2 regions of the Rodentibacter haemolyticus genome follow, and region 1 is predicted to be linked to the other one. Evidence: riboswitches for the same ligand, from Rfam matches in the RefSeq annotation. Region 1 holds a riboswitch; the other holds the start of a gene.

Region 1 (10,079 bases):
TTGTAAAAGCAGACAATCTAAAGGTTGATGACATCGAATTAAAAAAAGCCATCGGAATGATTTATGAAGATTTTTTAAACCGTCCTTATATGTTAGATCCGAACGTATTAGAATTGAATAAAAAGGTCTCTTTCTACTTAACCGATAATGTAAACAAAGAAGAATTTTTTCATCGTTACTTCAACAATATGAACATTAAGGTTTATAAGAAAAACGGAGTTGATTATCTAAAGTATGTTGAACCCATCATCAAGATAAAAGGGCATAGTTTCGTTTATAAACCCCGTTTCCGTGGCGTTGAATACCTTTCCGATAATATCAGGGAATTAGTCACATCATCATCAGATGTTAACGAAAATCAACGCTTCAAAGGGTCAATAAATTCAAAAGGTGATGTGCTTGTTGTTCACGCCGACCAAGAAACCATTAATAAAGTGAAAAAAGTTTTACCGCAGTTGGATATAAAACCGGCTCAAGTGGTTGTAACGGCCCGAATTTTAGAAGTCAAAAAAGGGGATAATCATCAATCAGGGCTTAACATCTTGGCAAATATCCTAAAATCGAAATTATCCTTAAACTTCTCAATAGGCAATACATCAGATAATTTAATTTCATTGAAAACATCAGATGTAAATGCCCTTTTTAGCCTATTTGACACAGAATCACGTTTCAATGTGATATCGTCTCCGGTGATTCGTGTTCTAGATAGTGAAAGCGGTTCATTTGTCGTGGGTTCTGATGTACCTGTATTGGGAGCAGAGAGTTATCAAGATGGCGTAAGAACAAGAAGCATTGATTACCGTTCTTCCGGTGTGATCTTCAACATTAAACCAACCATCACAGATAGCGGAGTAAAAGTAAATGTACGTTCTGAATTGTCAAATTTTGCCCGAACCGAAACTGGCGTAAATGACACGCCAACATTATTGAAAAGACTGGTTGATTCAACCGTTTATGTCAATGATGGGTCTTTAGTTATTTTAGGCGGATTGAGTGAAGAAAAAACGGATAAGAACGACCAATCAGCATTTGGTTTACCGTCTTGGATTTTTGGTAAATCGAAGAAATTTGAGAAATCCGATATCCTTTTACTTATGCACACAAGAATCGTAAACGACAGTAAAAATGAAGTGAATTTAGACCAATTAATGCGTAAATTTGACCAAAATAACCTTTTTTAGCCTTGAAATCGGTGCGCCCGGAGCGGTGCGAGGACGTACCGATTGCAAGGCGTAAAATGTAACCTTGTCACAAATTACAAAATGTGCGGCTAAAATCGACCGCACTTTTTTATGTCATTATTTTTTCGCTTGCGAAAAAATGGTAGGGCAAACCGGCTGGATTTGCCCGGTAATGCTGCTCGATGTCATTTGAAAAATTGCCCGTATTGCGGTGCTGTCAGTTTTAAAAATCACTGAATATGAACCGCCCCTGCTGAAAAACAAAAAATCAATTTCACGCTAAAACGCTGTAAAACACCGAGAATAAAATCTTTACAAAACCCCTACAAATTTATCTCATCGTTCAATAAAATGCTTCAAACACGCATTGAGAGGCGTAAAATGGCTTTATCTGTCTTGTTTTAATAGTATTTTGCGCTTGTGTGTAACTCTGTGATTTATTTAACCCGTAGCTTTCACTAACCTGATAACTAATTTCGCATAATACATATTATGTTAAATTAATAATGTAAAATGTCACTTTTGGTTTAATGATTGCTACTCCATCTCGTCTAACTACTTTTCACTTGAAAGAAACGTAAACTTTCCTCAAAACCAACCGCACTTTTTTAAGTAAGAGAATTTGCTTATGATAGAAATAGCTACCTATGAAATTGATGTAATTACATTTTATGCAAAATTGAAATTTAGAAGATTTGCTAGAAATGTGACGTTGTCATTATAATGATTGCCTTTAATTCTTAAATGAGAATAATTGTTGTTATATTTATCCTTTAAAATTAATAAGTTACAAATTAAAATTTATAAAATAATTTGCAAGTTCTCATTTGATGACCTAAAATACGCACGGCAATTTAAAATTTATTGCTTTTTATCAATCAAATGGAAAGGAGTTGGTTATGCTTAAACAAGCAATTGCAGACAAACTGAACGAACAAATCAATTTGGAATTCTACTCTTCTAATGTTTACTTACAGATGAGTGCTTGGTGTTCAAAACATGGCTATGAAGGTGCAGCTGCATTTTTGCTTCGCCATGCGGACGAAGAATTAGAACATATGCAAAAGTTATTCCAATACGTAAGTGAAACCAGCGGTATGCCGCTTTTAGGTCAAATTGAGGCACCTAAAAATGATTACACTTCATTAAAAGAAGTATTTGAAACAACACTTGAGCATGAGAAGTTGGTGACTTCAAAAATTAATGAATTAGTTGAAGTCACTTTTGCAAATAAAGACTACTCTACCTTCAATTTCTTGCAATGGTATGTTGCTGAGCAACATGAGGAAGAAAAACTGTTCAGCGGTATTATTGATAAATTTAATTTAGTTGGTGAAGACGGTCGAGGCTTATACTTCGTAGATCGTGATTTAGCTACTTTATAATCAAAAGGAGAAATAAAATGTTATCAGCAAATGTAGTAAAACTATTAAATGATCAAATGAATCTGGAATTTTATTCTTCTAATTTGTATCTTCAAATGAGTGCTTGGTGTGAACAACAAGGTTTTGAAGGCGCAGCAAAATTTTTATCTGCTCACGCGGCTGAAGAAATGGCACATATGCGTAAATTATTCACTTATTTGAATGAAACCGGTGCATTGCCAATCATTTCTGCCATTGAAGCACCATCCCACGTATATAAATCATTAAAAGAAGTGCTTGAACTTACTTATGAGCACGAAAAATTTATCACCAATAAAATCAATGAATTAGTAGGAAAAACGTTTGAAGAAAAAGATTATTCTGCATTCAATTTCTTACAATGGTATGTTGCAGAGCAACACGAAGAAGAAAAACTCTTTAGCGGTATTTTGGATAAACTCAATATACTTGGTGAAGACGGTAAAGCTTTATTCTTAATTGATAAAGATTTAGAAAAATTAGCAACTGTAACTGCTTAAACGGTGAAATAGACAAGGCTCGGGATTTCCGAGCTTTGTTTTTTTATATAAAATCCTTTAAAGAAAATGACCGCACTTTTGCGGAAATTACTACCACTTCTCCAAGGCTTTTTTATCTGATTCTCTCACCTCAACCCAACGCTCGCCTTTATTTGTTTGTTCTTTTTTCCAAAACGGTGCTTTTGATTTAAGGTAATCCATAATAAATTCATTGGCACAATAAGCATCACCACGATGCGAAGAGCTTATGCCTACAAGCACGATTTCATCACCGGTATGCAATAAACCGACACGATGAATTACGCATACGCGCTGAATTGACCAGCGTTTTTTAGCTTCTTCCACTATTTCACGTATCGCCTTTTCCGTCATAGCGGGATAATGTTCAAGATATAGGCTGGAAACGTTATCTCCTAAATTAAGATCGCGAACTTTACCGACAAAAACAACCGTAGCACCAACAGATTTTTGTTCCGAAAGCCAACGATAAATCGCATTTTGATCAAACTTGGCTTCTTGAACTGCTATTTTAATATCGCCCATATTATCCTCCTGTCACAGGTGGAAAAAAGGCGATTTCATCACCGGATTTAATCGTACTTTCAAGTGGCATTAGGGTTTGATTGATTGCAACAAGTAATTTCCCCTTTTCTAACGCCAATGCCCATTTTTCACCTTTTCGGCTTAAATATTCACGTAACGTTTCAGCGGTTTCAAACCGACTTTCCACTTGAATTTCATCCATACCAATTAATTCGCGGGTTTGAGCAAAAAATAATACCTTTAACATCTATTTCTCCGCTAAAAAACGACCTGATTTTCCACCGCACTTTTCAAGCAAACGAATGTGTTCGATCATAATGTCTTTCTGCACAGCCTTGCACATATCGTAAATTGTTAAAGCGGCGACGCTTGCTGCGGTTAACGCTTCCATTTCTACTCCGGTTTTTCCGGTTAGTTTACAAAGGGATTCAATACGAATCTGATTTGTTTTAAGCAGTGGTTCAAGAGAAATTTCCACTTTAGAAAGTAGTAATGGGTGACATAGAGGAATAAGCTCCCAAGTGCGTTTAGCCGCTTGAATACCGGCAATACGTGCCGTTGCAAAGACATCTCCTTTATGATGTTTACCTTCCATTATCATAGATAAGGTTTCCTGTGACATAGTCACAATCGCTTCTGCGCGTGCTTCTCGCACGGTTTCATTTTTACCGGAAACATCTACCATATTGGCTTCGCCTCGGCTATTGATATGAGTCAATGTTGTCATAATTTAAAAGTGCGGTTGATTTTGAAAAAGTTTTAGCGATTATCCGCCTATTGAAGCAAGGTGATTGCGAATGCCGCTATCACCTTGGTGTAAATAATGATGCTCACGCTTGCTTTGTAGCGCAGTAAAAATACGCGCTTGTAACAATGTTTGTTGATCATCGGATTGTAATAAATCATGCAGTTCAATCCCCTCTTCACCAAACAAGCAAAGATGTAATTTTCCTTTTGAAGAAACACGTAGCCGATTACAACTCATACAAAAATCTTTTTCGTAAGGCATAATCAATCCGATTTCTCCAAGGTAATCCGGGTGTTTGAACACTTTTGCCGGTCCGTCCGTTATCGCCCGTTGCTGTTGTTTCCAACCTTGTGAAATCAATTTTTGCATCAGTATTTCACCTGATAAATGATAGCGATGAAAGAACTGCGCCATCTCACCGGTTTGCATAAGTTCAATAAATCGCATTTGAATCGGGCGATTTTTTACCCAATCTAAGAATTGGTTAAATTCGTTATCATTTAAATTTTTCATCAAAACAGAATTGACTTTCACTTTCTTATAACCAATCTCAAAAGCACGATCAATTCCTCTCATCACATCATCAAACTTATTAATGCCGGTTATTTGATGAAACATTTTGGGGCTCAGACTATCAACACTTACATTAATAGAAGTAATACCGGAACGCATCCAGGCATCAACATCTTTTGCCATACGATAACCGTTTGTGGTCAAGGCAAGTTGACGGATACCCGCTATTTGTGCGATATTTTCGGCAATGGCGAGAAAATCCTTGCGTAAAGTCGGTTCCCCTCCCGTTAAACGGATCTTCTCCGTTCCCATATCGGCAAAAGCTTGGGCTACACGTGTAATTTCATTTAAGGTAAGAAAACGGGGGGCATTTGCTTCCGGCCGATACCCATTCGGTAAACAATAGTTACAACGAAAATTACACTGTTCGGTGATCGACAGTCGCAAATAATAATAAACACGTTGGAACGAATCGACCAGACGCTCGTTCCCTATGTTCTTAATTGGAATAGATTGCATGAGACACCTTTCTAAAATGAGAGGATAAGCCGTTTCCAACGTATCCCTGAATAACGTATATCGTTATTGGCATTGCCGTCATATTCATCAATGAACTTAGACAAAACAAGCTCGGAGTTATGCGATAAAATATACTACACATTTTAAGAAATTCTTAATAAAGAACGCAATGAAATCATTTGAATTTGATCACAAATTCAGAAAATTCCTTTAAATCAATTATATAAAAAACTATATAATAGCGAGTAAATTAATACGTTCTAGGTAGAAAACTATGTCAAATTTTACTTCACACCGTCAGTATGAACATTTGAACGGTTTACGCATTGTCGCGATTGGCGGTGGGCATGGATTAGGACGAGTGATGTCCGCCTTAAGTTTTATGAAAGAACGCTTAACCGGCATTGTTACTACAACGGATAACGGCGGTTCAACCGGGCGTATACGACTAGAACAAGGCGGTATTGCTTGGGGGGATTTGCGAAATTGCCTAAATCAAATCATCATTGAACCCAGCACAGCCTCCGCATTATTTGAATATCGCTTTAGCGGAAGTGGAGAGCTTGCCGGACACAATCTAGGCAATTTAATGCTGAAAGCGCTCGAAAATATGCATATTCGCCCTCTTGATAGCGTAAATTTAATCCGTGAATTGCTGCATGTAAAATCTCATTTAATTCCAATGTCCGAAGCCTCGGTTCATCTCGCTGCAAGTCTTGGTGCCGGTTCAAGTATTGTCGGTGAAGTTAGTATTGATAATTTAACAGAACTGCCTCAATCCTTATTTCTTGTCCCTTTGGTGCAAGCGACACCCGAAGCCATTCAAGCAATTCGTCTGGCGGATGTGATCTTATTCGGCCCCGGCAGTTTTTTAACCAGCATTATGCCTCCCTTGCTTTTACCGGATATTGCCTCGGCAATTCGAACAAGTACGGCGAAAAAAATCTTTATTGATAACTTAGGTGTTGAATTGGGGGCGGCTTCTACCCTTTCCTTAAATACACGTATACAGTGGATTCACCGTACCATCAAGGCTGAGATTCTGGATGCAATTATTACGCCGAATGAAATAAGCGAAGCGGATTTCGTTGATATTTCTTCAGTAAAAGTATTAAAAAAACGCTTAAATGCCGATGATTTTAACTATCGCCACGACCGCACCTTACTAGCGAAAGCCATTGATGAAATGCTGGAAGAATTAAGCGGATAATCCACCCAAATATATTATGTATTTTCTTGACCGTACTTTAAGCAAAAGTGCGGTCAAGATTGTGGCATAATTTTCATTATTATGCAGCAATTGCAAAAAGAGAATTTTATATTCAATATTTAGGTAGGGGGCGTTAGCCGTAGGCGTAACGCACCTTTCTATCAATTAATCCATTACGGTGCGTTACGGCTTCGCCTAATTCCCCCCTGCAGTAGCTTGTGCAACTGATGCATAATATCGCTATTTTTTGGAAAAGACACGTACGTTTGTAAAGCCGTTTTCTTTCAAATACAAGGCTTGTAGCTTACTCATTACGCCGCGTTCGCAATAAAGCACATAATTTTTGCTTTGATCAAGCGAACCAAATTGTGATGAAAGTTTATAGAATGGCATTTGTACAACTTCGTGCGTCTCCGATTCAAAAGGCTTCTCGTCTGTTTCTTCCGGGCTACGAATATCCAGAATCACATCATTTTCCCCCAATGTGGAAATCGTATCCACTGCGACCACTTCTTTTTCCGTTTCTTCAGCAATTTGGCGAATATCTAAATATTGCGCATTTTCGACCGCACTTTCTAAAATCTCAAAATCAAAATTGTTTTCTTCAATGAGGATTTTTTCACGTACGGCTTTAATAGTTGGATTTTTAGAAATAACCCCACAAAATTCCGGCATAGATTTCGCAATATCATCGGTACCGATTTCTTTCGCCATCGTAATAATTTGCTCCTTATCATGTGTGATAAGCGGGCGTAATACCAACGCATCCGCCGCTTCATCAATCAGGCGCAAATTCGTTAAAGTTTGGCTGGAAACCTGTCCTAATGCTTCCCCTGTTACAATGGCTTCAATATTGAAACGTGCCGCCACTTTGCTTGCTGCACGCACCATCATTCGTTTTAGCACCACCCCCATTTGACCGTTATCGATTTTCTCTAAAATTTCCCCGACAACACCTTCAAAATTAATCGCAATAAAACGTACCTTGTGAGAAGCACTGTAACGTTGCCAAATATGATACGCCATTTGTTTTACGCCGATCTCGTGTGCCGCACCACCAAGATTAAAAAAGCAATAGTGTACGCGAGAACCGCGACGAACCAACATATAGCTGGAAACGCCGGAATCAAATCCACCAGAAATCAAAGAAAGCACATCTTCCTGCGTACCGATAGGATAACCTCCAATCCCCGCATAACGCGCTTTTACCAACATTATTTTGTCATCTTCAATATCAATGCGCACCGTTACATCAGGATTTTTCAGTCGTACCTTTGCACTTTCGATATGTTGATTTAGCCCGCCGCCGATATAACGTTCCGCTTCAATGGAACTGAATTTATGTTTTCCTTTGCGCTTTACTCGCACACAAAAGGTTTTTCCTTGGAGTTGATGTTCCACTTCGGAAAGGGTTAATTCAAAGATGTGGTGTAAATCGGTGAAAGGCTTTTCTTCTACTTCTAAAAAGTGATGAATCCCCGGAATACGCTGCAATAAGGCAATTAACGCTTCTCGATTCGTTTCATTTTTTGACCGCACTTCAATGTAATCCCAATGACGTACTACCGCAGTGTCTTCATCATATTTTTGTAAAATATTGCGAATGTTACTGGTAAGAATTTTCGCAAAACGTTTACGCACCGTTTCGCTTTTAATCATAATTTCAGGGAAAAGTTTAACGATAAATTTCATAGGCATTAAATTTTGTAAAAAATGGCAAGCATTTTACGCAAAGAAAAGGAAAAGTCCATACAATAAAGATCGGCTATCCTTTTTATAAGTAACGAATTTTGAAATAATTTTTTAACATCCCGTCAAAATAAAGTACAATACGCAGCAATATCTTTCTCCATAAAAAGGATGGATTAATGGCGCGTAAACCAACAACTTCACAAGATTTTGAAACCACACTAACGCAATTAGAAACCATTGTTTCAAATTTAGAAAGTGGCGAATTGCCTTTAGAAGAAGCGCTAAAGGCATTTGAACAAGGCGTTAAATTAGCCCAATTAGGGCAAGAACGCTTGCAACAAGCGGAACAGCGGATTCAAATTCTGTTACAAAAAAGCGAAACCGCACCTTTGGCGGATTACGAAGGGAACAAATAAAAATGAGTTGGTTTGCTCAAGAATTAAGTCACGTTCAAACGCGCATTAATACTTTTTTAGAAAGGCAATTTGAAAGCATTGAGACTCACAATGCGCCCTTGCGTGATGCGATGAAATACGGTTTGTTATTGGGGGGAAAACGCGTTCGTCCTTTTTTGGTTTATGCCACCGGAAAAATGCTTGGCGCAAGTGAACAAAGTTTAGATTATTGTGCCGCGGCAATTGAAGCCGTTCATGCTTATTCTTTAATCCATGATGATTTACCCGCGATGGACAATGATGATCTACGTCGTGGCCACCCAACTTGCCATATCGCTTTCGATGAAGCTACTGCTATTCTTGCCGGTGATGCACTACAAACCTTTGCTTTTGATATTCTTACTCAAACTCCTTCTCTTTCGGCTGAACAAAAACTCGCATTAATTCAGGTTTTGGCTAACGCTTCCGGTGTGCAAGGTATGTGCTTGGGGCAAAGTTTAGATTTGATTTCCGAACACAAACAAATCAGTCTGGATGAATTAGAGCTAATCCACCATAACAAAACCGGCGCATTGCTTACTGCTGCATTAAAGCTCGGTTTTATTTGTTCTCCTCATTTTTCCGACCAAACATTGGGAAATACTCTGACAAATTATGCCGATGCGATTGGTTTGGCATTCCAAGTCCAAGACGATATTTTAGATATTGAAGGCGATAGTATGGAAATCGGCAAACCGGTGGGATCGGATTTAAGTTTAGATAAAAGCACTTATCCGAAATTATTGGGGCTGAAAGGGGCGAAACAAAAAGCACAAGATTTATACCAAACAGCTTTATCCGAATTAGAAAAAATTCCTTTCGATACCACCGCACTTCGAGCATTAGCCGAGTTTATTATTACAAGAAAGAACTAATTGCGACCGCGTCACAAAAGTGCGGTCGAAAATTTAAATATTTTGGAATGACTAACGATATGAACAACGACTCTCTCTTATCTCTTATTAATTCACCGGAAGATTTGCGTCTTTTAAATAAAGATCAATTGCCTCAACTTTGCCAAGAATTACGTCATTATCTTTTGGAATCCGTTAGTCAAAGCAGTGGGCATTTAGCTTCCGGTTTGGGAGCGGTAGAGCTGACGGTTGCTTTACATTACGTGTATAAAACCCCCTTTGATCAATTGATTTGGGATGTCGGTCATCAAGCCTATCCACACAAGATTTTGACCGGTCGCCGTGATCAAATGTCCACGATTCGTCAGAAAAACGGTCTTCACCCTTTCCCGTGGCGTGAAGAAAGCGAGTTTGATGTGTTGAGTGTAGGTCATTCCTCCACTTCAATCAGTGCCGGATTAGGCATCGCCATTGCTGCGGAA
Region 2 (22,823 bases), 670 kb from region 1:
GTGAGAAAGCTAACGGGGATTATAAATTTACCCGAGCAGCACTTGTGCGTACCGCTAAACCGTTAATGATGGGGGAAGTCTATTACGATGAAACAGCGTAATATAGGTATTGTGCCGTAAATTTACAATGCTGAGATAGAGGCGGTGCAAAAGAGCGGTCAATTTCCGCTCTTTTTTAATGTGCCGTTGTAGAAAACAAATTAATAATCAAGACACCGACAATAATTAATCCGATTCCGATTAATCCTGCCGTATCAATTTTCTGTCCAAAAGCGAAGTAGGCAACAACAGCGGTTAAGATAATCCCTACACCGGACCAAATGGCGTAAACCAATCCCACGGGTAAGGTGCGGAAAATAATGGAAAGCAAATAAAAAGCAATTGCGTAGAGTGTTAATGAGCCGATAGTTGGAGTGAGCTTAGTAAAGCCGTCACTCAGTTTTAGTAAATTTGTTGCAGCGATTTCTAAGCAAATTGAAATGGCGAGTAAAATCCAAGGATTCATTTATACCTCGTTAAAGAAAAAGAGGCACAAGTATGCACCTCTTTTCTGGTTATTAAAATCTAATTAGCAATCTTGTTTACCATAAGTCTCTTGACGAAGAATATTGCGAACACCCTCATCAAAATCAGCGAGGACTTGTTCTGCATTTTTCGGATCCGTGCCGCGTGCATCAAGATAGAACTTAATTTTAGGCTCCGTACCGGAAGGACGGCAAATTAAACGGCTACCATTTTCAAGTACGAATACTAAGATGTCGCTTTGGCGATTAGTTTTGGTGTGATCGATAAATTGCGCTACTTTCACACCGGCGATTTCAGTCGGCGGATTGTTGCGAAGTGCGGTCATTAATTTTGCAATTTCTGAAAGCTCATTCACACGAATAGAAATTTGTCCGCTGACATAAGCACCAAATTCTTTGGTAAACTCATCGGCATAATCAGCCAAGGTTTTACCTTGTTTTTTCAAATTCCGTACAAGGTCTAAGAACATAATTGCTGCAGAAATACCGTCTTTATCGCGTACTTTATCCGGATCAACCAGGTAACCGAGCGCTTCTTCAAAACCGAATAAGAGCCCTTGAACTTTACCGATATATTTAAAACCCGTTAGGGTTTCTTCTGATTGAAAACCGTATTTTTTCGCGATTTCGGCCAGTGCCGGGGAAGAAACTAAAGAGCAAGCAAGCACCCCTTGTTTTCCTTGTGCATGGTATTGTTTCGCCAAATGCCAGCCTAAGAAACAGCCTACCACGTTTCCGTGTAATGGTTTCCAGTTACCTTCCGCATCCGGCACGGCAACGGCTAAGCGATCGGCATCCGGATCGTTTGCGATAATAAATTCGGCGTTGTTTTCTTTTGCTACTTTAATAGCTAAATCCAACGCGCCTTTTTCTTCAGGATTCGGGAAATTCACGGTTGGGAAAGTACCGTCCGGCCATACTTGTTCTGCGACAATATGAGGTTGCGGTAAACCGGCTTTTGTCAAGGTTTTGCTTAAGACTTCATAGCCAACGCCGTGCATTGCCGTATAAACATAGTTAATATCGCATTGAGGTTCTTTTGCTAAAGAGGCGGTTTTCGCAATATAAGCATCAACAACTTCATCGTTTAACACAACATAATCGTTGCGGCGTGGTAAATCTTTGATATTGCCGGCAGCCACTTTATCGATTAATGCCGCAATGTCTTGATCTGCCGGAGAAACGATTTGCCCGCCACCGTTTGCTTTACCTAAATAAACTTTATATCCGTTATCTTCCGGTGGGTTGTGGCTTGCGGTAACCATTACCCCGGCAGTGGTGTCAAAATATTGAATCGCATAAGCCAATACCGGAGTTGGCAATTTACGCGGTAATAAATACGCTTTTATGCCGGCACCTGCCATAATCTCAGCGGTGTCACGTGCGAATACATCAGAATTTTTACGTCCATCGTAACCGATTACGATAGAAGGTGTTTTATCATAATTTTTTAAATAATCGGCTAATCCGCCTGCCGCTTGAGAAACAAGCACGCGGTTCATTCCCATCGAACCGGCTTGTAAGCGACCGCGTAATCCGGCGGTACCGAATTGTAAACGACCGTCAAAACGTGCGTGCAATTCAGATTCCGCTTTTTTATCACCACCTTTGGCTGCATTTAAAAGTGCGGTCAATTCTGCGTGAGTTTCTGTATCGGGATCTTGGCTTAACCAATTTTGTGCGAGATCAAAAATATTTGCCATAATTTCACCTTCTTGAGTTTAAATAAATACCTTGGATAGACTAGCGGAAAATAATTAAAGTTCAAAGGGGTATTTATTAAAAACTTGATCTACTTAATATTTTTTCTTTATATCATCGTTTGCATAAAAAAACGGTATTTGATTTTAGCTCGAATACCGTTTAAATCGGGTTTAACATCACAATAATAATGCCGAACCCCATTTTATAATATCAAAGAAGAATTTGTTTTGATTGGTTGCAATGCCGTCTTCAGGTTTCTTCGGCGTGCCGTCTTCGTTTTTTGTTTCATCAACCATACCGTTTTTATATTGACCTTTCACCACATCCAAATCATCACGGGCTTGTGTGCGTAATAGTTGACAGGCTTTATTTTCTAAAGGCGCAATCTCGCCGGATTGAGTACGGAATTTTTTAAATTGATAAGTAGCATAATTCATTGATTTTTCATCTTTTTGGATCATGGCGACATAATCCTCACCAATGATTTTTTCAAGCGGATAGAAAAAGACATATTGAGAATGAATATAGCTGTCTTCTTGCTTAAAATGTTGTTGCTGAATACGGGTAAGATTCGGATAAATACATTGTTCGGCTTGTTTACTGGCTATTGCCCATTGTTTTGCATCTTTATCCGAAAGTTGATAATCCGCACCGGCAAATTCTGCGGGAATAGGAGATTGCGGTGTGCCGAATAAACTGCAAGCACCGAGCAAAAACACCATACTAAAAGTAAGAATATATTTCACCGTTGATTCCTTTTATGTTTTATCAATATCTGTGGCAAACGGGGAAAATTCTAGCAATAACCGCCAAGAAGATAAAGGAGCAATTAAATTTTAGTTTTCCCGATTACAAAAACTTCCGCTATAATGACCGCACTTTTGTCTCAATTTAGAAGGTATTCTCATGCAAAATCCAAAAGATGATGTACTTTATGCGCCGGTTGAGTGGGTTGAACATAGCGAAGGTTATACCGACATTCGTTATCACAAATCTACCGACGGTATCGCAAAAATCACGATTAACCGCCCTGAAGTTCGCAATGCATTCCGCCCGCAAACGGTAAAAGAAATGATCCACGCATTTTCCGATGCGCGTTTTGATGAAAAAATCGGCGTGATTGTGTTAACCGGAGAAGGGGAAAAAGCGTTTTGTTCCGGCGGTGACCAAAAAATTCGCGGCGACTACGGCGGCTATAAAGATGAAAGCGGCGTGCATCACTTAAATGTGTTGGATTTTCAACGTGATATTCGCACCTGTCCAAAACCGGTTGTGGCAATGGTGGCGGGGTATGCCATTGGTGGCGGCCATGTATTGCATATGCTTTGCGATTTAACCATCGCCGCCGAAAATGCGATTTTCGGTCAAACAGGTCCGAAAGTCGGGTCATTTGATGGCGGTTGGGGGGCAAGCTATATGGCGCGTTTGGTCGGTCAGAAAAAGGCGCGCGAAATTTGGTTTTTATGCCGTCAATATAATGCGCAAGAAGCCTTAGATATGGGCTTGGTGAACACGGTTGTGCCTTATGCGGATCTTGAAAAAGAAACCGTGCGTTGGTGTCGTGAAATGTTGCGTAATAGCCCAATCGCTATTCGTTGCTTAAAAGCTGCACTAAATGCGGATTGTGACGGTCAGGCCGGTTTACAAGAATTGGCAGGTAATGCAACGATGCTATTCTATATGACGGAAGAAGGTCAGGAAGGGCGTAATGCATTCAATGAAAAACGCGCACCGGACTTCAGTAAATTTAGACGTAATCCTTAATTTATTACCGTAAAGTGCGGTTAGAATTCTCATTATTAACAGTTGCACAAATATTGTTAAATAACGATGTTGTAGGGTGGGCAAATTTTTGCCCACCATTGAAATTCTCTTTTTAAATCGGTGGGCAAAAATTTGCCCACCCTACTTTTCATTTTGGGCGACTGATAAAAATACCGAAAATTCTCATGGATTTTTAACCGCACTTTTTTGTATGAAAGCAAATATGGAAAAGAGATCTTTCAATCTTTACCGTTACGCCATTCCTGTTGATAGCCAACTGATTTTACGTGATCGATTTTTAAAACGCCGTGAAGGATTAATCGTGCGGGTAAATTGTGATCGTGATGGCTGGGGAGAGATAGCCCCTTTGCCCGGTTTTAGTGAAGAAACACTCGAGCAAGCCGAAACACAAGCGATAGAATGGCTTGAAAAATGGCGTGAAAGAGGTTGTGATGTACCGCAGCTTTCCCTTGAGGATGCTTACCCTTCCGTGGCGTTTGGTATCAGCTGTGCAATGAATGAAATGAAAGGCACTTTAAAAGAAGAGGGCAATTATCAAGCCGCACCGCTATGTTATGGTGATCCTGATAAGCTTTATGCGGAATTAGCCAATCTTCCGGGAGAGAAAGTCGCAAAAATTAAAGTCGGTATGTACGAGGCCAATCGTGACGGATTAATTGCGGATATGTTTTTAGAAGCGATCCCCGATTTGCGATTGCGTTTAGATGCGAATCGGCGTTGGACACTGGAAAAAGCGTTACAATTTGCTGCAAAAGTAAAACCTGCACACCGTTCCCGTATTCAGTTTTTAGAAGAACCTTGTAAAACACCGGTACTCAGTCGTGAATTTGCCGTGCAAACCGGTATTGCTATTGCGTGGGACGAATCAATACGAGAACCCAATTTTCAGCTTCAAAAAGAACCGCACTTATCCGCTATTGTCATAAAACCAACTTTAATCGGCTCGATTGAACGCTGTGTTGCGTTAATTGAACGGGCTAAGGCTTTAGGGTTAACCGCCGTAATAAGTTCAAGTATTGAAAGCAGCCTTGGTTTAACACAACTTGCACGTATGTCGCAGCAATATACACCTAATGTTACGCCGGGGTTAGATACTTTGGATTTAATGGATTATCAAGTGCTTCGCCCATGGCCGGGGTCTGATTTACCGCTTATCGGTTTAAATGCCGAATTTATTACAAAAATTATCTGATTCGACCACCGCTCATCATAAAATCAGTATAATTCCCCTCTTCAAAAAGGAAAAAATATGTCGCAAAAAACCCGAATTTTGCTGTTAAATGGCCCGAATCTGAATATGTTAGGCGCCCGTGAACCGAAACACTACGGTAGTTTGTCTTTGGCTTCGATAGAAGCAAATATCAATGCGTTGGCAGAGAAACACAATGTGGAGCTTGAATGTTTTCAGGCGAACAGTGAAGAAAAATTAATTGATAAAATTCATCAAAGTTTCCAACAGGTTGATTTTATTTTAATCAATCCCGCCGCCTATACTCATACAAGTGTTGCTTTGCGTGATGCATTGTTGGCGGTTTCGATTCCTTTCGTGGAAATTCACTTATCTAATGTTCACAAGCGTGAACCGTTCCGTCATCATTCTTATTTTAGTGATGTGGCGGAGGGCGTGATTTGTGGGCTGGGGGCGCAAGGTTACGAGTTCGCTTTTTTATTCGCCTTGAATTATTTAGCGAAGAAATAATAAAAAATCCTGTATTTTGGGCTAGATTTATAGAATTTTGTCGCATTTTCGCTAAATTTAGGGTAATCTCTGCGGCGCAGAAAACAAGTTTATAACTGACCGCACTTTTGGACATTTTCGGTATTGTGTATCAGTCGCAAAAAGAGAATTTTATATCCAATATTTAATTTGAGTAGGGTGTGTTGAGCTTTGCGTAACGCACCATTTTATCTGTCGGTGCGTTACGGCTTCGCCTAACGACATCCTACGATAATTTGTGCAACTGCTGCATCATATCGGGTATTTTTGGCGGTGAGAAAAGTGCGGTTAAAAATCTCATTATTTTAGGAAGAATATATGGACATTCGTAAAATCAAAAAACTTATCGAATTAGTGGAAGAATCCGGTATTACCGAATTAGAAGTGCAAGAAGAAGAGGGCACGGTGCGTATTAGTCGTGCGGCTCCGGTTGTAGCGCCTGCGGCTGTGCAATATGCCGCACCTGTTGCAGCGCCGGCTCCTATTGTTGCGCCAGCCTCAGCCCCTGCGGTGCAGGCTTCGGTTCCAGCGGCTCCTGAGGCTTCCGATGAGTTATCCGGTCATATTGTTCGTTCGCCGATGGTGGGGACTTTCTATCGTAGCCCAAGCCCGGAAGCAAAAGCTTTCGTTGAAGTCGGACAATCTGTAAAAGTCGGTGATGCGCTTTGTATCGTTGAAGCGATGAAAATGATGAATCGCATTGAGGCAGATAAAGCTGGTGTGGTGAAAGCTATTCTGATTAATGACGGCGAACCGGTGGAATTTGACGAACCGTTAATTGTTATCGAATAATCTTTATCTATTATCCAAAATGGCGGGCTTGTCCGCCATTTTTTAACAAGTGGAATTTCTTATGTTAGAAAAAGTTGTGATTGCCAACCGTGGTGAGATTGCGTTACGTATCTTACGCGCCTGTAAAGAGTTGGGCATTAAAACCGTTGCGGTGCATTCCACTGCAGACCGCGAATTAAAACATGTTTTATTGGCAGATGAAACCGTTTGTATCGGCCCTGCTCCTTCAACAAAAAGTTACTTAAACATTCCCGCAATTATTGCGGCGGCGGAAGTCACCGGGGCGGATGCCATTCACCCGGGGTATGGTTTTTTGTCTGAAAATGCTGATTTTGCAGAGCAGGTGGAACGTTCCGGCTTTATTTTTATCGGTCCGACGGCAGATGTGATTCGTTTGATGGGGGATAAAGTTTCTGCGATTAAAGCGATGAAAAAAGCCGGTGTACCTTGTGTTCCGGGATCTGATGGTCCGGTAGGCAATGATATTGCGAAAAATAAAGAAATTGCAAAACGTATAGGTTATCCGATTATCATCAAAGCATCCGGTGGCGGTGGCGGTCGTGGTATGCGTGTGGTGCGTAACGAAGATGCGCTTGAAGAATCTATCGCAATGACAAAAGCCGAAGCGAAAGCCGCATTTAATAACGATATGGTTTATATGGAAAAATACTTGGAAAATCCGCGCCATGTGGAAATTCAAGTATTGGCGGATACGCATGGCAATGCGGTGTATTTAGCCGAACGTGATTGTTCTATGCAGCGTCGCCACCAAAAAGTGGTGGAAGAAGCGCCGGCTCCGGGCATTTCTGAAGAAGTGCGCCGTGATATCGGCTCACGTTGTGCCAATGCTTGTGTGGAAATCGGTTATCGTGGTGCTGGTACGTTTGAGTTTTTGTATGAAAACGGTGAGTTTTATTTCATTGAAATGAATACCCGTATCCAAGTGGAACATCCGGTAACGGAAATGATCACCGGTGTGGATTTGGTTAAAGAGCAGTTACGCATTGCAGCGGGACTACCGCTTTCTATCAAGCAAGAAGATATTAAAGTGAAAGGTCATGCGATTGAGTGCCGTATTAATGCGGAAGATCCGAAGTCTTTCTTACCTTCACCGGGCAAAGTGAATCACTTACATTCGCCAGGCGGTTTAGGCGTGCGTTGGGATTCTCATATTTATGGCGGTTATACCGTGCCTCCGCACTATGATTCTATGATCGCAAAACTTATCACTTATGGTGATACCCGTGACGTTGCAATTCGCCGTATGCAGAATGCGTTGGCCGAAACGATCATCGATGGCATTAAAACCAATATTCCGTTACATGAATTGATTTTAGAAGATGAGAACTTCCAAAAAGGTGGTACAAATATTCACTACCTTGAGAAGAAATTAGGTTTACATGATTAATTAAAGACGGCTCACATAAAAGCGAGCCGTTTTTTATAGCTGATTTACTTTTTCTTAACCGGACGTTGCCAGCCCTGAATGTGGCGTTGCGGTACACGTGTAATAACCAACTCATCTTTGTCCACATTGCGGGTAATGGTTGAACCGGCACCGATAGTTGCTCCGTCTTCAACAGTAACCGGGGCGACAAGTTGCGTATCCGAGCCTACAAATACATTATCGCCAATGATAGTTTTAAACTTGTTTGCGCCATCATAGTTACAGGTAATGACCCCTGCGCCGATATTACAGTTTGCACCGATTTCACTATCGCCAACATAGGTTAAATGATTCACTTTTGAACCTTTGCCGACAACGGATTTTTTAATTTCAACAAAGTTGCCTACGTGGGTTTCGGCGGCAAGTTCCGTACCGGGGCGTAGGCGAGAGAAAGGACCGATAGCGGCTTTTTCACCAATGACCGCATCTTCCAATACCGAATAAGGTTTCACTTCTACATCATCACCAATCACAACATTTTTCAGCACACAGCCGGCACCGATTTTTACTCGATTACCTAAACGTACATCGCCTTCAATAATGACATTCGTATCAATTTTCACATCTTTACCGTGTTCAAGTGTTCCTCTTAAATCAAAACGCTCAGGATCAAATAACATTACGCCTTCAAGCAATAAACGATCCGCTTGTTTGCGTTGATAGTAACGTTCAAGTGAGGCAAGTTGTAAACGATTGTTTGCCCCTTCCACTTCCATCATATCTGAAGCTTGCACCGCAGTGACTTGGCAGCCCTCTTGATTTGCCAAGGTAACTAAATCCGTTAAATAATATTCGCCTTGGGCATTGTGATTATCTACACGGGCAAGCCATTTTTTTAAGCTGGCTCCGTCTGATACCATTACACCGGTATTCCCTTCTTGAATTTTTAATTGCACTTCATTGGCATCTTTTTGCTCAACAATCGCCACGACATTACCATTTTCACGAATGATGCGCCCATAGCCTGTAGGGTTATCTAAATTAACCGTTAATAATGCAATGCCGTTTTCAGGTTTCGCAGCAATTAATTCTTCCAATGTTTCTTTTGAAATAAGCGGCACATCACCGTAAAGTACGAGGATATTTTCATCATCTTTAAAAAACGGTGCGGCTTGTTGCACGGCGTGGGCTGTTCCCAATTGTTCCGTTTGCAGCACCCAATTTACCTTTTCGTTCGCAAGGCGTTCACGCATCAATTCGCCGCCATGACCATAAATTAAATGTACATTTTCCGCACCCAGTGAATTTGTCGTATCAATGACGTGTTTCACCATAGGTTTACCTGCAATGGTATGCAACACCTTCGGTAAGTCAGAATACATACGTGTGCCTTTTCCTGCCGCCAAAATGACCGCACTTAATGTTTTATTTGTCATAAATGTTCTCTTGAGATCAAAAAATGAGGTTATTTTAACGTAGAACACGAGAGATGATAAGTTGTTTATCTTTTCTAAGAAGACATATAATGAGTCGATTAATTTTAACCGGTTAGAGGCGAGTATGCGCAATAGAGATGAAATCATTCTACAATTAATTAATCAGCAAGGAAGAGTTGGTGTGTTAGAGCTGGCGAAACAGTGTACTGTGTCGGTGGAAACTATTCGACGTGATTTAAATCGTCTTGAAAAGAAAGGATTGCTTTATCGAACACACGGCGGTGCAGTCAGCAAGAAAACCACAGATCTGGGTGCTTTTTTTCAAACACGTCAGCATATTAACGCGGCAGCCAAACGTTATATTGCCAAAAATGCGCTTGAATTACTCTATGAAAATGCGGTTATTGGTTTGGATGCGAGTTCTACAAGTTGGTATTTTGCCCATTTAATGCCTGATATTCCCTGTACGGTAGTGACTAATTCGATGTTTAATATCAATGCCTTAGTGAATAAACCTAATATTAAGACAATTGTTACCGGCGGTGTTTATTCTTCAAAATATGAAGCCTTTTATGGTCCTTTATCCGAATATTTACTCCAACGTTTACACATTAATTTTTCTATATTCTCTTGTTCGGGTATTGATAGCCAAGGAAAAATTTGGGAGTCAAATGAGCTTAATGCTTCTATAAAGCGAAAAATGATGGATGCCTCGGAACAATGCTACCTCTTAGTTGACCATTCCAAATTTGAGAAAAAAAGCCTTATACAATTAGCTGAATTGAGAAAAATTAATACGATTTTTACGGACTCCGATCTGCCCTATGAACTTCAAAACTATTGTGAAAGTGCAGATGTAATGACTGTTTTATAAAAATAAATGACCGAATTGACCGATATGTTTTAAAAGATAGACTAATCGGTCATTAAATTTCATAAAAAATGACTGATTATTGTGATCTTACTCACAAATCCAAAACAAAATCCGTTTTCTCCCTGTCTTCCCCCATCATTTTAATCAAAAATGTTATCAAGTTAAGTTGATAAGCAACCCGCTCAACCGATTTCTTATAAATAATCCCAATGACAAAGGAGGGTTACTATGACATTTGTTTCTCATTCAAATCGCATAAAAATCGGCATTCGACCAACCATTGACGGACGTAGAATGGGCGTTCGGGAGTCCTTGGAAGCGCAAACGATGCGAATGGCACAAGCTGTCGCCACGTTGTTGGAAAGCCATATCCGCCATACCAATGGTGATTTTGTACAGTGTATTATTGCCGACAGCACTATCGGAGGCGTGGCAGAAGCGGCGGCCTGTGCCGAAAAATTCAAACGGGAAAACGTAGGACTGACGATTACGGTTACTCCTTGTTGGTGCTACGGCTCGGAAACCATTGATATGGATCCGCATATGCCGAAAGCCATTTGGGGCTTTAACGGTACCGAACGTCCGGGCGCGGTTTATTTAGCGGCTGCATTAGCCGGTCATTCCCAATTAGGGTTGCCGGCATTTTCCATTTATGGTACGGAAGTGCAGGAAGCGGACGATACTTCAATCCCGAATGACGTGAAAGAAAAATTGTTACGTTTTGCCCGAGCGGGGCTTGCGGTGGCAACCTTGCGTGGTAAATCTTATTTATCTATCGGCTCGGTTTCAATGGGCATTGCCGGTTCTATCGTGAATCAACAATTTTTCCAGGAATATCTTGGTATGCGGAACGAATATGTAGATATGACTGAAATCAAACGCCGCTTGGATCGCCAGATTTACGATCAAGATGAACTGGATTTGGCTTTATCTTGGGTGAAAATCTACTGTCAAGAAGGCATTGATGTCAATAGCCCGGAACACCAACGTTCTGCAGAACAGCGTGCCGAATTATGGGAAACGGTGGTAAAAATGACATTGATTACCCGTGATTTAATGGTGGGTAATCCAAAATTAGCGGCATTAAATTACGGAGAAGAAGCTCTTGGTCATAACGCTATTGCTGCCGGTTTCCAAGGTCAACGTCATTGGACGGATCACCTGCCGAACGGGGATTTTATGGAAGCGGTATTAAATACCACTTACGATTGGAACGGTATTCGTCCGCCTTATATTCTCGCCACTGAAAACGACTCTTTAAACGCCGTTAATATGCTATTTGGTCATCTGCTTACCGGACAGGCACAAATTTTTGCCGATGTTCGTACTTATTGGAGTGAAGATGCGGTTGAGCGGGTCACCGGGTTCCGACCTGAAAGCGGGTTTATTCATTTAATCAATTCCGGTTCAGCAACTTTGGACGGCACGGGGCAACATACCGATGCACAGGGCAATCCGGTGGTGAAACCGGTGTGGGAAGTTACGGAGCAGGACGGCAAACGTTGTTATGAACATACCCGTTGGTGTCCGGCTGTACACGAATATTTCCGTGGCGGCGGTTATTCTTCCCAATATCTCACCAAAGGCGGTATGCCATTTACGATGCACCGTATTAATCTGATCAAAGGCATCGGACCTGTGTTACAAATTGCCGAAGGCTGGTCAATCGATTTACCTGAACACGTCCATGATATCTTGAATAAACGCACTAACGAAACTTGGCCGACCACTTGGTTTGTACCTCGTCTAACGGGCAAAGGGGCGTTTAGCGATGTTTATTCAGTGATGGCGAACTGGGGGGCAAACCACTGTGTTGCGACTTACGGGCATATCGGATCGGATCTGATTACACTTGCCTCAATGTTACGTATCCCGGTTTGTATGCACAATGTGAACGATAGTGCGATTTTCCGCCCAAGTGCGTGGAACGGCTTCGGTCAAGATAAAGAAGGGCAGGATTATCGTGCTTGTGCCAACTTTGGCCCGCTTTACCGATAATCTCAAGTTTAACCAAAAAGTGCGGTTGATTTTGACCGCACTTTAGGAGAATGCTATGTCCGTTGTCTTAATTTTTGATTGCGGTGCAACCAATTTACGCACCATTGCCATAGATCAATACGGCAAAATTGTGGCGGCACATCATTTGCCGAATAAGACCAAACAAGGCTTAGAATCACCCGATTATCATATTTGGGATTTTGAAGAAATTTGGCAAAAATTATTACATTGTACTCAACAAACGCTTTCTCGTTTGAAAGAAATGACTATTCCGTTAAGTGAAGTCATTGGTATCGGCGTTACGACTTTTGGCGTAGATGGGACAATGTTTGATAAACAGGGAAAACAATTGTATCCGGTTATTTCGTGGAAATGTCCTCGCACGCAAATGATAATGCAACGTCTTGAGCATTATCTTGATGTACAAAAACTGTATCAACGTAACGGTGTCGGGCAATATGCGTTTAATACCTTATTCAAATTGTTATGGTTAAAAGAAAATCAGCCGACACTTTATGCCCGAATGGATAAGTTCCTGTTTATTTCATCAATGATTACCTATCGTTTGACCGGCAATCTCACCACCGACCGTACAATGGCGGGAACATCAATGATGACAAATCTTTCTAGCGGTGATTGGGATCAGGAAGTTCTGCAAGTATTAGGTTTAACACCCGACCGTTTTCCCCCAATGTTAAATGCCGGCGAGCAAGTCGGCGTGTTGAATGCGACGTTAACAGAACAACTTGGTTTATCGCCTATACCTGTTATTTCCTGCGGACACGATACGCAATTTGCCGTGTTCGGCTCAGGGGCGGCATTACATCAACCGGTTCTCAGTTCCGGCACTTGGGAAATTTTAATGGCCCGGACTCATATAGCCGAACCGGACATTGCTTTTATACCACAAGGATTAACCACAGAATTTGATGCACAGTCTAATTGTTTCAATCCGGCGGTGCAGTGGGTCGGCTCGGGTGTAATGGAATGGGTCGGCAGAATGTTTTTCTCCGATGTAATGAATAGTGAACGGTATTACGAAACAATGATCCGTGAAGCTGAACAACAAGCGGTTGGTTCCGGTGGTATTTTTGCCGGCGGATGTTTTTCTGAACTTCACAAGGGCACGCTTTACGGCTTATCAATGCACTGTCAACGGGGGCAGATCTATCGAGCAATGTTGGAGTATATGGCATTACGGCTGAAACAAGGCTTAACGGTTTTACAACAGGTCAGCCATTTCCAAGCGGAAAGTGTGATTTGCGTTGGCGGCGGTTCAAAGAACCGTTTGTGGAATCAAATTCGTGCCGATGTACTGAATTTGCCGATAGAGATTGTCGATGTGTCTGAAAGCACGGTGTTAGGCGCGGCAATGTTTGTTTTTACTGCGCTTAGAGTTTATCCGAATGTCGAAACCGCCCAACGGCAAATGCGGGCAAAAACACAACGAATCTATCCGTCGGCTCAATCCGTCGCTTATCAACAATGGTTACAGCAATATCAGGAGCGTCTATGTTAAAAGGTATTCACCCGGTAATTTCCCCCGAACTGTTAAAAATACTTGCCGAAATGGGGCACGGCGATGAGATTGTGTTGGCAGATGCCCATTTCCCGGCACATGCTCTTCATCATAAGGTGATTCGGGCGGATGGTGTCAATGTCGCCACTCTCTTAACCGCAATCAGTCCGTTATTTGAATTTGATACTTATGTGGATGCACCGTTAATAATGATGCAAGCGGTCACAGGTGATACGCTCGATCCGCAAGTTGAACAAAACTATGCCGCCGCCATTAAAAGTGCGGTCGGAAATTGTCCTGTTTTAGCCCGAATCGAACGCTTTGCTTTTTATGAGCGGGCGAAATCCGCTTATGCCGTCGTAATCAGCGGTGAAACCGCTAAATATGGCAATATTATTCTCAAAAAAGGCGTTACACCGATTTCATTATAACCATAAAGGAATTTTATTATGACAAGAATCGAGCTTTCACAAAAAATTATTGATACTTGCTTGGAAATGACCCGTTTAGGGTTAAATCAAGGTACCGCAGGTAATGTCAGTGTACGTTATCAAAACGGTATGTTAATTACCCCGACCGGCACTCCCTACCATTTGCTTACGCCGGAGCAAATTGTGTTTGTCGATAATAACGGACAGCATGAAGAAGGTAAATTGCCTTCCAGTGAATGGCATTTCCACCTTGCGGTTTATCAAGCCCGTCAAGATGCTAATGCTGTAGTACATAACCATGCCATAAATTGTGCGGCAGTTTCGATTTTAGAAAAATCCATTCCGCCGTTTCACTATATGATCGGGGTAGGGGGGGCGGATCACATTCCTTGTGTGCCCTATGCTACGTTCGGTACGCCAAAATTGGCGGAATATGTGCGAGAAGGAATCCGACAATCTAAGGCAATTTTGCTTGCTCACCACGGTATGATTGCCGCTGAAAGCAATTTGGATAAAGCCTTATGGCTTGCACATGAAGTTGAAGTGCTTGCCGAATGGTATATCAAATTGCTTGCTACGGGTTTGGATATTCCGTTGTTGTCCGAGCAAGAAATGTCAGTGGTATTAGGCAAATTTAAATCCTATGGGTTGCGTATTGAAGAGTAGTTTTCGCTTCCCTTTTCTTATTTTCCTTTACATAAGGAGTGATCTATGACTGCAAAAGTATTAGAGAAAAAGTATGTTGTTCCCTTTATTTTAATTACCTCATTATTCGCATTATGGGGATTTGCCAATGATATTACCAATCCGATGGTGGCGGCGTTTCAAACGGTGATGGAAATGCCGGCGGCTGAAGCAGCCCTTATTCAATTTGCGTTCTACGGTGGTTACGGCACAATGGCCATTCCCGCGGCGTTGTTTATCGGACGTTATAGCTACAAAGCCGGTATTTTGTTGGGCTTAGGGCTTTATGCTATCGGTGCGTTATTGTTTTATCCGGCTGCGATTTATGAAGAGTTTATCTTCTTCTTACTTTCCATTTATATCCTTACCTTTGGTTTGGCATTTTTGGAAACCACAGCAAATCCTTATATCCTTTCAATGGGGGATCCGAAAACGGCAACCCGCCGACTTAATTTCGCTCAATCTTTTAACCCATTAGGTTCAATTAGCGGGATGTTTATTGCCTCACAATTTGTCTTGACCGCCTTGGAATCGGATAAGCGTAATGCGGATGGTAGTTTAATTTTTAATACCCTATCTGCGGCGGAAAAAGCGGTCATCAAAACTCATGACTTAGAAGTTATCCGTAACCCTTATGTTATTCTCGGTTTGGTGGTTATCGGTATTTTTATTGTTATCGCTCTTTTTAAAATGCCGACCACCAAAATCGAAGAAGAGGCAAAAATTCCGTTTTCCACCGCAGTTAAACGTTTAGCGGCAAACGCCAAATATCGCGAAGGGGTGATTGCGCAAGTCTTTTATGTCGGTGTTCAAATTATGGTGTGGACGTTTATCATTCAGTATGCGGAACGTTTAGGGTTTACCAAAGCCGAAGCGCAGCACTACAACATCATTGCAATGGGGATTTTTATTATCAGTCGATTTATCAGTACCGCACTAATGAAATATCTAAAAGCGGAATTTATTTTAACCTTATTTGCAATCGGAGGTTTCTTCAGCATAGTAGGGGTTATCTTTATTGATGGCGTTGCAGGGTTATACTGCTTAGTGCTTACTTCAGCCTTTATGTCGTTGATGTTCCCGACGATTTACGGTATCGCGCTCAACGACCTAAAAGAAGAATCCACACTCGGTGCGGCAGGATTAGTGATGGCGATTGTCGGCGGCGCATTAATGCCACCGTTACAAGGAATGCTTATCGACCAAGGAACAATAATGGGAATGCCGGCAGTGAATGTTTCCTTTATCTTACCTCTCCTTTGTTTCGTAATGATTGCCATCTACGGTTTCAGAACTTGGAAAATACATAAATAAACTTGAATTTGACCGCACTTTAATCTGCACCCCAAAAGTCGGATAACCGAACCGACAAATTAAGGTGCGGATTTTTATGGGTAAACATTACTCAACGGCATTTAAATTAAACTACGTTAAATTTAATAGTTATTTTATTGATTCAAATCAATACATTCATCCACAAAAAATCCCTTATCTTGTTATCATCCCAATACTCAATTAGAGGTATCAATATATTTTGCTAGAGTAGTGAGAAGTGATTATGGCTAAATTAAAAAGTTTTTCGGTTTTAACCGCACTTATTTTTGTGGGGGTGGGGGCAGTAGTGCTTTTGGGGGTGCAACAAGTAATGAAGGCGACAAATTCCACTGAATTTTGTTTGAGTTGTCATTCTATGGAACAGCCTAAAGCGGAATGGGAAGCCAGTTCACATTTTTCCAATGCTAAAGGCATTCGGGCAGAATGTGCTGATTGTCATGTTCCGCAAGACGGCTTGCATTATGTTAAGGCTAAATTTATTGCTTTGAAAGATTTGTGGTACACCATCACAGATAAATTGCCGAACCAAGATGTTTATGAAAAATATCGATCAGAGATGGCGCAACGGGTTTGGAAAGAGATGAAGGAGACTGATTCAGCCACTTGCAAATCTTGCCACAGTGCAGATGCCATGGAATTGAGTGAACAATCCGAAGCAGCACGGAAAATGCATAAATTGGCACAAGAAACGAATCAAACCTGTATTGATTGCCATAAGGGATTAGTGCATTTTATGCCGGAAATGGAAGTCGATAATGCAGCCGCTGCGGATGAGTTAACGAAACATGGCGGCGAATTTTCTAATCATGATAAGACACTTTACGCATTAGCGATGAAATCGGTTCAATCGGTACAAGGTGGTGAGGTGCGTTTAATGCCTTATGCCGAATTAACCGATTGGAAAGAAACGAATGGAAAATTGACCGCACTTTTGAAAGGTTGGCAACAAGTCGGCGCTGAAAGTGTGATGTATATGGATTTAGGTAAACGAATTACGGTGGCATTACTTAGTGATGAGGTAAAAGATAAAGCACAGGTTGTGAAAACGGTGCACGATTCGGTCACTGATTCCGAATGGAATGCGATCACAATGGAAATCATTGCGCCAAAAGAAGCGGTAACAGCCAATATTTCCGCATTGAATCATTTTGGTAATAATTTAAATCAAACCCATTGTAGCGGTTGTCATGCGGTAATTGATGCGGATCACTATACGGCTAATCAATGGATCGGCATCGTAAATTCGATGAAAGATCGTACATCAATGAGTGCTGATGATGTACGTACTTTAACGATTTTCTTACAACGTAATGGGAAAGATATGGTCGGTTCATCTCACTAATATTTTTTAATCATAAGACACCGAGCTTATATGCCTAAGTCGAAAGATATGGTAGTAAGCCAGAATAGGCTCCGCTTATTCCATGGATACGCAAGAAATTGTTTATCCACTCGTATTTAGAAAGGGTCTTTATTTTAACTTTAAACCTGGAGTCTATTATGAAAAAAGACAAAATCAATACGAAGCGTAAAGACTTTTTGAAAAATTCCTCACTAGGCGCTGCCGGAATTTCATTAAGTGGAGCGATTGACGGTGGTGTTATTGGTGCGTTAGCTTCCGCCTCTGCAGTCGCAGCCGAATCTACAACGGTTGTTACCGCCGCACATTGGGGACCGCTCGGTGTTGTCGTTGAAAACGGTAAAGTGGTTAAATCCGGCCCTGCCATTGTTCCTGCATTAGAAAATGAATTGCAATCTGTGGTGGCTGATCAACTTTATAGTGAAACCCGCATTAAATATCCTATGGTGCGTAAAGGTTATTTAGAAAATCCCGGAAAGAGTGATACCACCCTGCGTGGGCATGATGAATGGGTGCGGGTTTCTTGGGAGCAGGCACTGGATTTGGTGGATAAAGAGTTTAAACGGGTTCGAGCCGAAGGGGGCTTCGAAAATATATTCGGAGGCTCTTACGGTTGGAAAAGTTCGGGTTCTTTACACTCAAGCCGTACGCTGTTGCACCGCTATTTAAATGCGACAGGAGGATTCGTAGGACACAAAGGCGACTATTCTACCGGTGCTGCTCAGGTCATAATACCGCATGTTCTCGGTACGATTGAGGTTTATGAACAACAAACCAGTTGGGAAACGATTTTAGAAACGTCGGAATTAGTTGTGTTGTGGTCAGCTAATCCGATTACAACGATGCGTATCGCTTGGACGGCAACCGATCAAAAGGGGTTGGAATATTTCAAAAAATTAAAAGAATCCGGTAAACGGATTATTTGTATTGATCCGGTTAAAAGCGAAAGCTGCGAATATCTTGGTGCGGAGTGGATTCCTATTCATACGGCGACTGATGTAGCATTAATGTTAGGCATTGCACATACTTTAGTTGCTGCTGACAAACATGATAAAGAATTCCTGAAAAAATACACGACCGGTTATGATAAGTTTGAACGTTATTTATTAGGAAAAGAAGACGGTCAAGTTAAAGATGCACAATGGGCAGCCGAAATTTGTGGCGTACCTGCGGAAGTTATTGGTCAATTAGCCAATGATTTTTCATCGAAACGAACGATGTTAATGGCGGGTTGGGGAATGCAGCGTCAACGCCATGGCGAACAAACTCATTGGATGTTGGTTACTCTGGCGTCTATGTTAGGTCAAATAGGTTTGCCAGGCGGTGGTTTCGGATTAAGTTATCATTATTCTAACGGCGGCGTACCGACAACAACCGGAGGGGTAATCGGTGCTATGTCTGCGACATTGGATAACGATACGTCAAATACAGGGCAATCTTGGTTATCAAAATCGGCTAAACTCAGTTTCCCGCTTGCCCGTATCTCAGATGTGTTATTAAATCCGGGTAAAACGATTGAATTTAACGGTACGGAAATTACCTACCCGGATATTAAGTTAATTTATTGGGCCGGAGGTAATCCGTTTGTACACCATCAAGATACCAATACGTTAGTAAAAGCATGGCAAAAACCGGAAACCATAATTGTTAATGAAGTTAACTGGACACCGACTGCCCGTATGGCGGATATCGTATTACCAATCACGACAAGTTATGAACGTAATGATTTAACAATGACGGGAGATTATTCAATGATGCATATTCTCCCGATGAAAAAGGTTGTGGAACCGCAATTTGAAGCTCGAAGTGATTACGATGTGTTCGCAGAATTGGCAAAACGAGCCGGGGTGGAAGACCTATTTACCGAAGGTAAAACAGAAATGGATTGGCTGAAATATTTTTACCAATCAGCATTTAATGCAGCCCGTAAAAACCGAGTGTTAATGCCAAAATTTGAGAAATTCTGGGAAGAGAATAAACCTATTACTTTTACCGCAAATGAAAAAGCGAAGAAATGGGTACGTTACGGAGAATTTCGTGAAGATCCGTTATTGAACCCATTGGGTACGCCATCCGGTAAAATTGAAATTTATTCTGAGGTCGTTGCTAAAATGCAGTATGACGATTGTAAAGGTCATCCGACTTGGATGGTGCCGGAAGAATTTGCCGGCAATGTAACGGCTGAAGCACCGCTTGCGTTAGTTACTCCGCATCCTTATTATCGTTTACATAGTCAATTAGCTAATACGTCACTACGTGAAAAATATGCGGTAAGCGATCGTGAACCTGTATTAATTAATACGGCAGATGCTAAGGTTCGTGGCATTGTGAACGGCGATGTGGTACGTGTTTTCAACCGACGCGGTCAAGTTTTGGCGGGGGCTGTAGTGACGGACGGAATCATCAAAGGCACAGTGGCATTATATGAAGGTGCTTGGTATGACCCGCACGAATTGGCTACGGCAGAAAAACCATTGTGCAAAAACGGTTGCCCTAACGTTTTAACCCGTGATGAAGGCACATCTAAATTAGCACAAGGAAACTCACCGAATACCGCTATTGTTCAGGTTGAGAAATTTGTAGGTGAAGTCCCTGCCGTAACAGTGTTTAAAGAACCTAAATATATGCAGATGTAATTTTAGGCGATTAGGCAATATAGATGTCGCCCAAAATGACGTATAGATTATAGGGCTGATTCCGGTATCGTAGCGGGCTCAGCCTTTGTAATTTCATTCAAAAATAATTAATAAATCCAATTTTTAGAGACAGATCAACTTAGCTTTCCATTGAGTTACCTTAACAAATCAGGTAAACTACCGTCCCGTCTATTGATAGCTAATCCTCTTTGATTTCTGACCGCACTTTCGGTGGAATATATAAGCAAAGTGATTAGCTATAATCATTTCTATCCCAACAAAGATTAGGTTCTCTATGGCTACAAATTATATTTTCGTTACCGGTGGTGTGGTTTCATCGTTAGGTAAAGGCATTGCAGCGGCCTCATTAGCGGCAATTTTAGAAGCGCGTGGTTTAAACGTGACCATTATGAAACTTGACCCTTACATTAATGTGGATCCGGGGACAATGAGCCCTACACAGCATGGTGAAGTCTTTGTTACTCAAGACGGCGCTGAAACAGACTTGGATCTCGGGCATTATGAACGTTTCATTCGTACCAAAATGACAAAACGTAATAATTTCACCACCGGTAAAATCTATTCTGAAGTATTACGTAAAGAACGCCGTGGTGATTACTTAGGGGCAACCATTCAGGTTATTCCGCATATTACCAATGAAATCAAAGATCGTGTTATTGCCGGGGCGCAAGGTCATGATGTCGTGATTGTAGAAGTGGGGGGCACTGTCGGGGATATTGAATCTTTACCCTTCCTCGAAGCCTTACGTCAGCTGGCGGTACAAGTGGGGCGTGAACACACCTTATTTATGCATTTAACCTTAGTTCCTTACATTCCTACAGCCGGTGAAGTGAAAACGAAACCGACGCAGCATTCCGTGAAGGAATTGCTTTCTATCGGGATTCAACCGGATGTATTGATCTGCCGTTCTGACCGAATGATTCCGCCGAATGAACGTGCGAAAATTGCACTATTTTGTAATGTGCCGGAGCGTGCGGTTATTTCATTAAAGGATGTCAATTCGATTTATCAAATTCCGGCATTATTAAAATCTCAAGGTTTAGATGATTTCGTATGTGAGCGTTTTCGTTTGAATTGTCCGGAAGCGGATCTTTCCGAATGGGAACAAGTGCTTTATAAACAAGCGAATCCGGTCGGGGAAGTCACCATCGGTATGGTCGGGAAATATATCGAATTGCCGGATGCCTACAAATCCGTGAATGAAGCATTAAAACACGCAGGCTTAACCAATCGCCTAACCGTGAATATCAAATACATTGATTCGCAAGATGTAGAAACCAAAGGCGTAGAAGTATTAAAGGGGATAGACGGTATTCTTGTACCGGGTGGTTTTGGTTATCGCGGTGTGGAAGGCAAAATTATGACTGCACAGTATGCGCGTGAAAATCACATTCCCTACCTAGGCATTTGTTTAGGAATGCAAATTGCATTGATTGAATATGCACGTAACGTTGCGGGACTAGCCAAGGCAAACTCCTCCGAATTTGACCGCACTTGCGAACAACCGGTGGTAGCGTTAATCACCGAATGGCAGGATGCGGAAGGAAATACAGAGGTTAGAACCGATAACTCGGATCTTGGCGGAACGATGCGTTTGGGAGCACAACAATGCCATTTAATCGAAGGCAGCCGTGCGCGTGAATTATATGGTTCGGAAATTATTGAAGAACGTCATCGCCACCGCTACGAAGTGAATAACACCTTGCTTCCTCAAATTGAAAAGGCAGGCTTGAAAGTGACAGGTTTATCTGCGGATAAAAAATTGGTGGAGATCATCGAAGTGCCGAATCATCCTTGGTTTGTGGCTTGTCAATTCCATCCGGAATTTACTTCCACGCCACGTGACGGTCATCCGTTATTTGCCGGGTTTGTAAAAGCGGCTTATGAAAATCATAAAAAGTCAGCGTAAACTTGTTTGATTCATTAATCACTTAGTGTGCCGAATCTCTAAAATTTTAATACCCTAGATAAAAATCAGGGGGGAACTGTATCCCCCCCTAATCTGATAATCCGAAGTAATTAATTAGCCGATAGCATATCGTTTTACCTACCGAAATGGATTTGATCATTTAATCTGTCCGGTATTCTATCCGTTATATTTTTAGCCTTACGATCTCACTAAGTCTTTTTTCTTGATTGTTTATTAATGGGAAACGGACGTTGTTTTTTTCAAACAATAATATCCAACAAGGGCTGAAACCGTAGAGCCAAGCAAGATCCCCAAGCGTGAAAGCGCATTCACACTTTCGCCTGCGTTTGCCTCAAAGGCGAGACTTGCCAAAAACATCGACATGGTAAAACCGATACCGCATAAAATTGCGACTGCAAAAATTTGTTTAAAGTTAATTCCCTCCGGGAGTTTCGCAATGCCGAGTTTTACCGAAAGATAGCTAAAGCCGAATACACCGATCGGTTTACCGATAATCAAACCTAAGGCGATGGCGAGGAGTAACGGTGAAGATAGCATTGATAAATCAATCCCTTCAAAGCTCACTCCTGCATTGGCAAAAGCAAATAGCGGCAGAATGAGGAATGAAGTCCAAGGCACAAGCAGATGTTCAAAGTCTTCTAATGGCCTTTCGCCTTTTTCACCTTTTAACGGAATGCAGAAACCGATAAT

What was found. Region 1 has a riboswitch for molybdenum cofactor ahead of moaA (GTP 3',8-cyclase MoaA). Riboswitches for the same ligand answer to the same signal wherever they lie in the genome.
Positions count from the first base shown of each region.
Region 2: linked by a shared signal. The riboswitch ahead of torA (trimethylamine-N-oxide reductase TorA) and the one ahead of moaA (GTP 3',8-cyclase MoaA) in region 1 are both predicted to bind molybdenum cofactor.

Region 1 covers NZ_CP063056.1:6,758-16,836, reverse strand. Annotated here, with positions in the region: gene IHV77_RS00095 (type II secretion system protein GspD) at 1-1,181, shown strand, start outside; gene ftnA (non-heme ferritin) at 2,081-2,566, shown strand; gene ftnA (non-heme ferritin) at 2,584-3,084, shown strand; gene moaE (molybdopterin synthase catalytic subunit MoaE) at 3,175-3,627, opposite strand; gene moaD (molybdopterin synthase sulfur carrier subunit) at 3,629-3,874, opposite strand; gene moaC (cyclic pyranopterin monophosphate synthase MoaC) at 3,875-4,354, opposite strand; gene moaA (GTP 3',8-cyclase MoaA) at 4,394-5,407, opposite strand; molybdenum cofactor riboswitch at 5,396-5,536, opposite strand; gene IHV77_RS00060 (gluconeogenesis factor YvcK family protein) at 5,682-6,617, shown strand; gene thiI (tRNA uracil 4-sulfurtransferase ThiI) at 6,858-8,309, opposite strand; gene xseB (exodeoxyribonuclease VII small subunit) at 8,486-8,725, shown strand; gene ispA ((2E,6E)-farnesyl diphosphate synthase) at 8,728-9,618, shown strand; gene dxs (1-deoxy-D-xylulose-5-phosphate synthase) at 9,666-10,079, shown strand, end outside.
Region 2 covers NZ_CP063056.1:1,825,435-1,848,257, forward strand. Annotated here, with positions in the region: gene IHV77_RS08640 (4-oxalomesaconate tautomerase) at 1-101, shown strand, start outside; gene IHV77_RS08645 (DMT family transporter) at 176-505, opposite strand; gene IHV77_RS08650 (phospho-sugar mutase) at 569-2,227, opposite strand; gene IHV77_RS08655 (DUF5358 domain-containing protein) at 2,405-2,974, opposite strand; gene menB (1,4-dihydroxy-2-naphthoyl-CoA synthase) at 3,135-3,992, shown strand; gene menC (o-succinylbenzoate synthase) at 4,216-5,205, shown strand; gene aroQ (type II 3-dehydroquinate dehydratase) at 5,263-5,712, shown strand; gene accB (acetyl-CoA carboxylase biotin carboxyl carrier protein) at 6,049-6,522, shown strand; gene accC (acetyl-CoA carboxylase biotin carboxylase subunit) at 6,584-7,930, shown strand; gene glmU (bifunctional UDP-N-acetylglucosamine diphosphorylase/glucosamine-1-phosphate N-acetyltransferase GlmU) at 7,975-9,345, opposite strand; gene IHV77_RS08690 (DeoR/GlpR family DNA-binding transcription regulator) at 9,470-10,219, shown strand; gene fucI (L-fucose isomerase) at 10,448-12,217, shown strand; gene fucK (L-fuculokinase) at 12,273-13,736, shown strand; gene fucU (L-fucose mutarotase) at 13,730-14,167, shown strand; gene fucA (L-fuculose-phosphate aldolase) at 14,186-14,833, shown strand; gene fucP (L-fucose:H+ symporter permease) at 14,879-16,165, shown strand; gene IHV77_RS08720 (NapC/NirT family cytochrome c) at 16,410-17,528, shown strand; molybdenum cofactor riboswitch at 17,535-17,670, shown strand; gene torA (trimethylamine-N-oxide reductase TorA) at 17,687-20,182, shown strand; gene pyrG (glutamine hydrolyzing CTP synthase) at 20,478-22,112, shown strand; gene nhaA (Na+/H+ antiporter NhaA) at 22,347-22,823, opposite strand, start outside.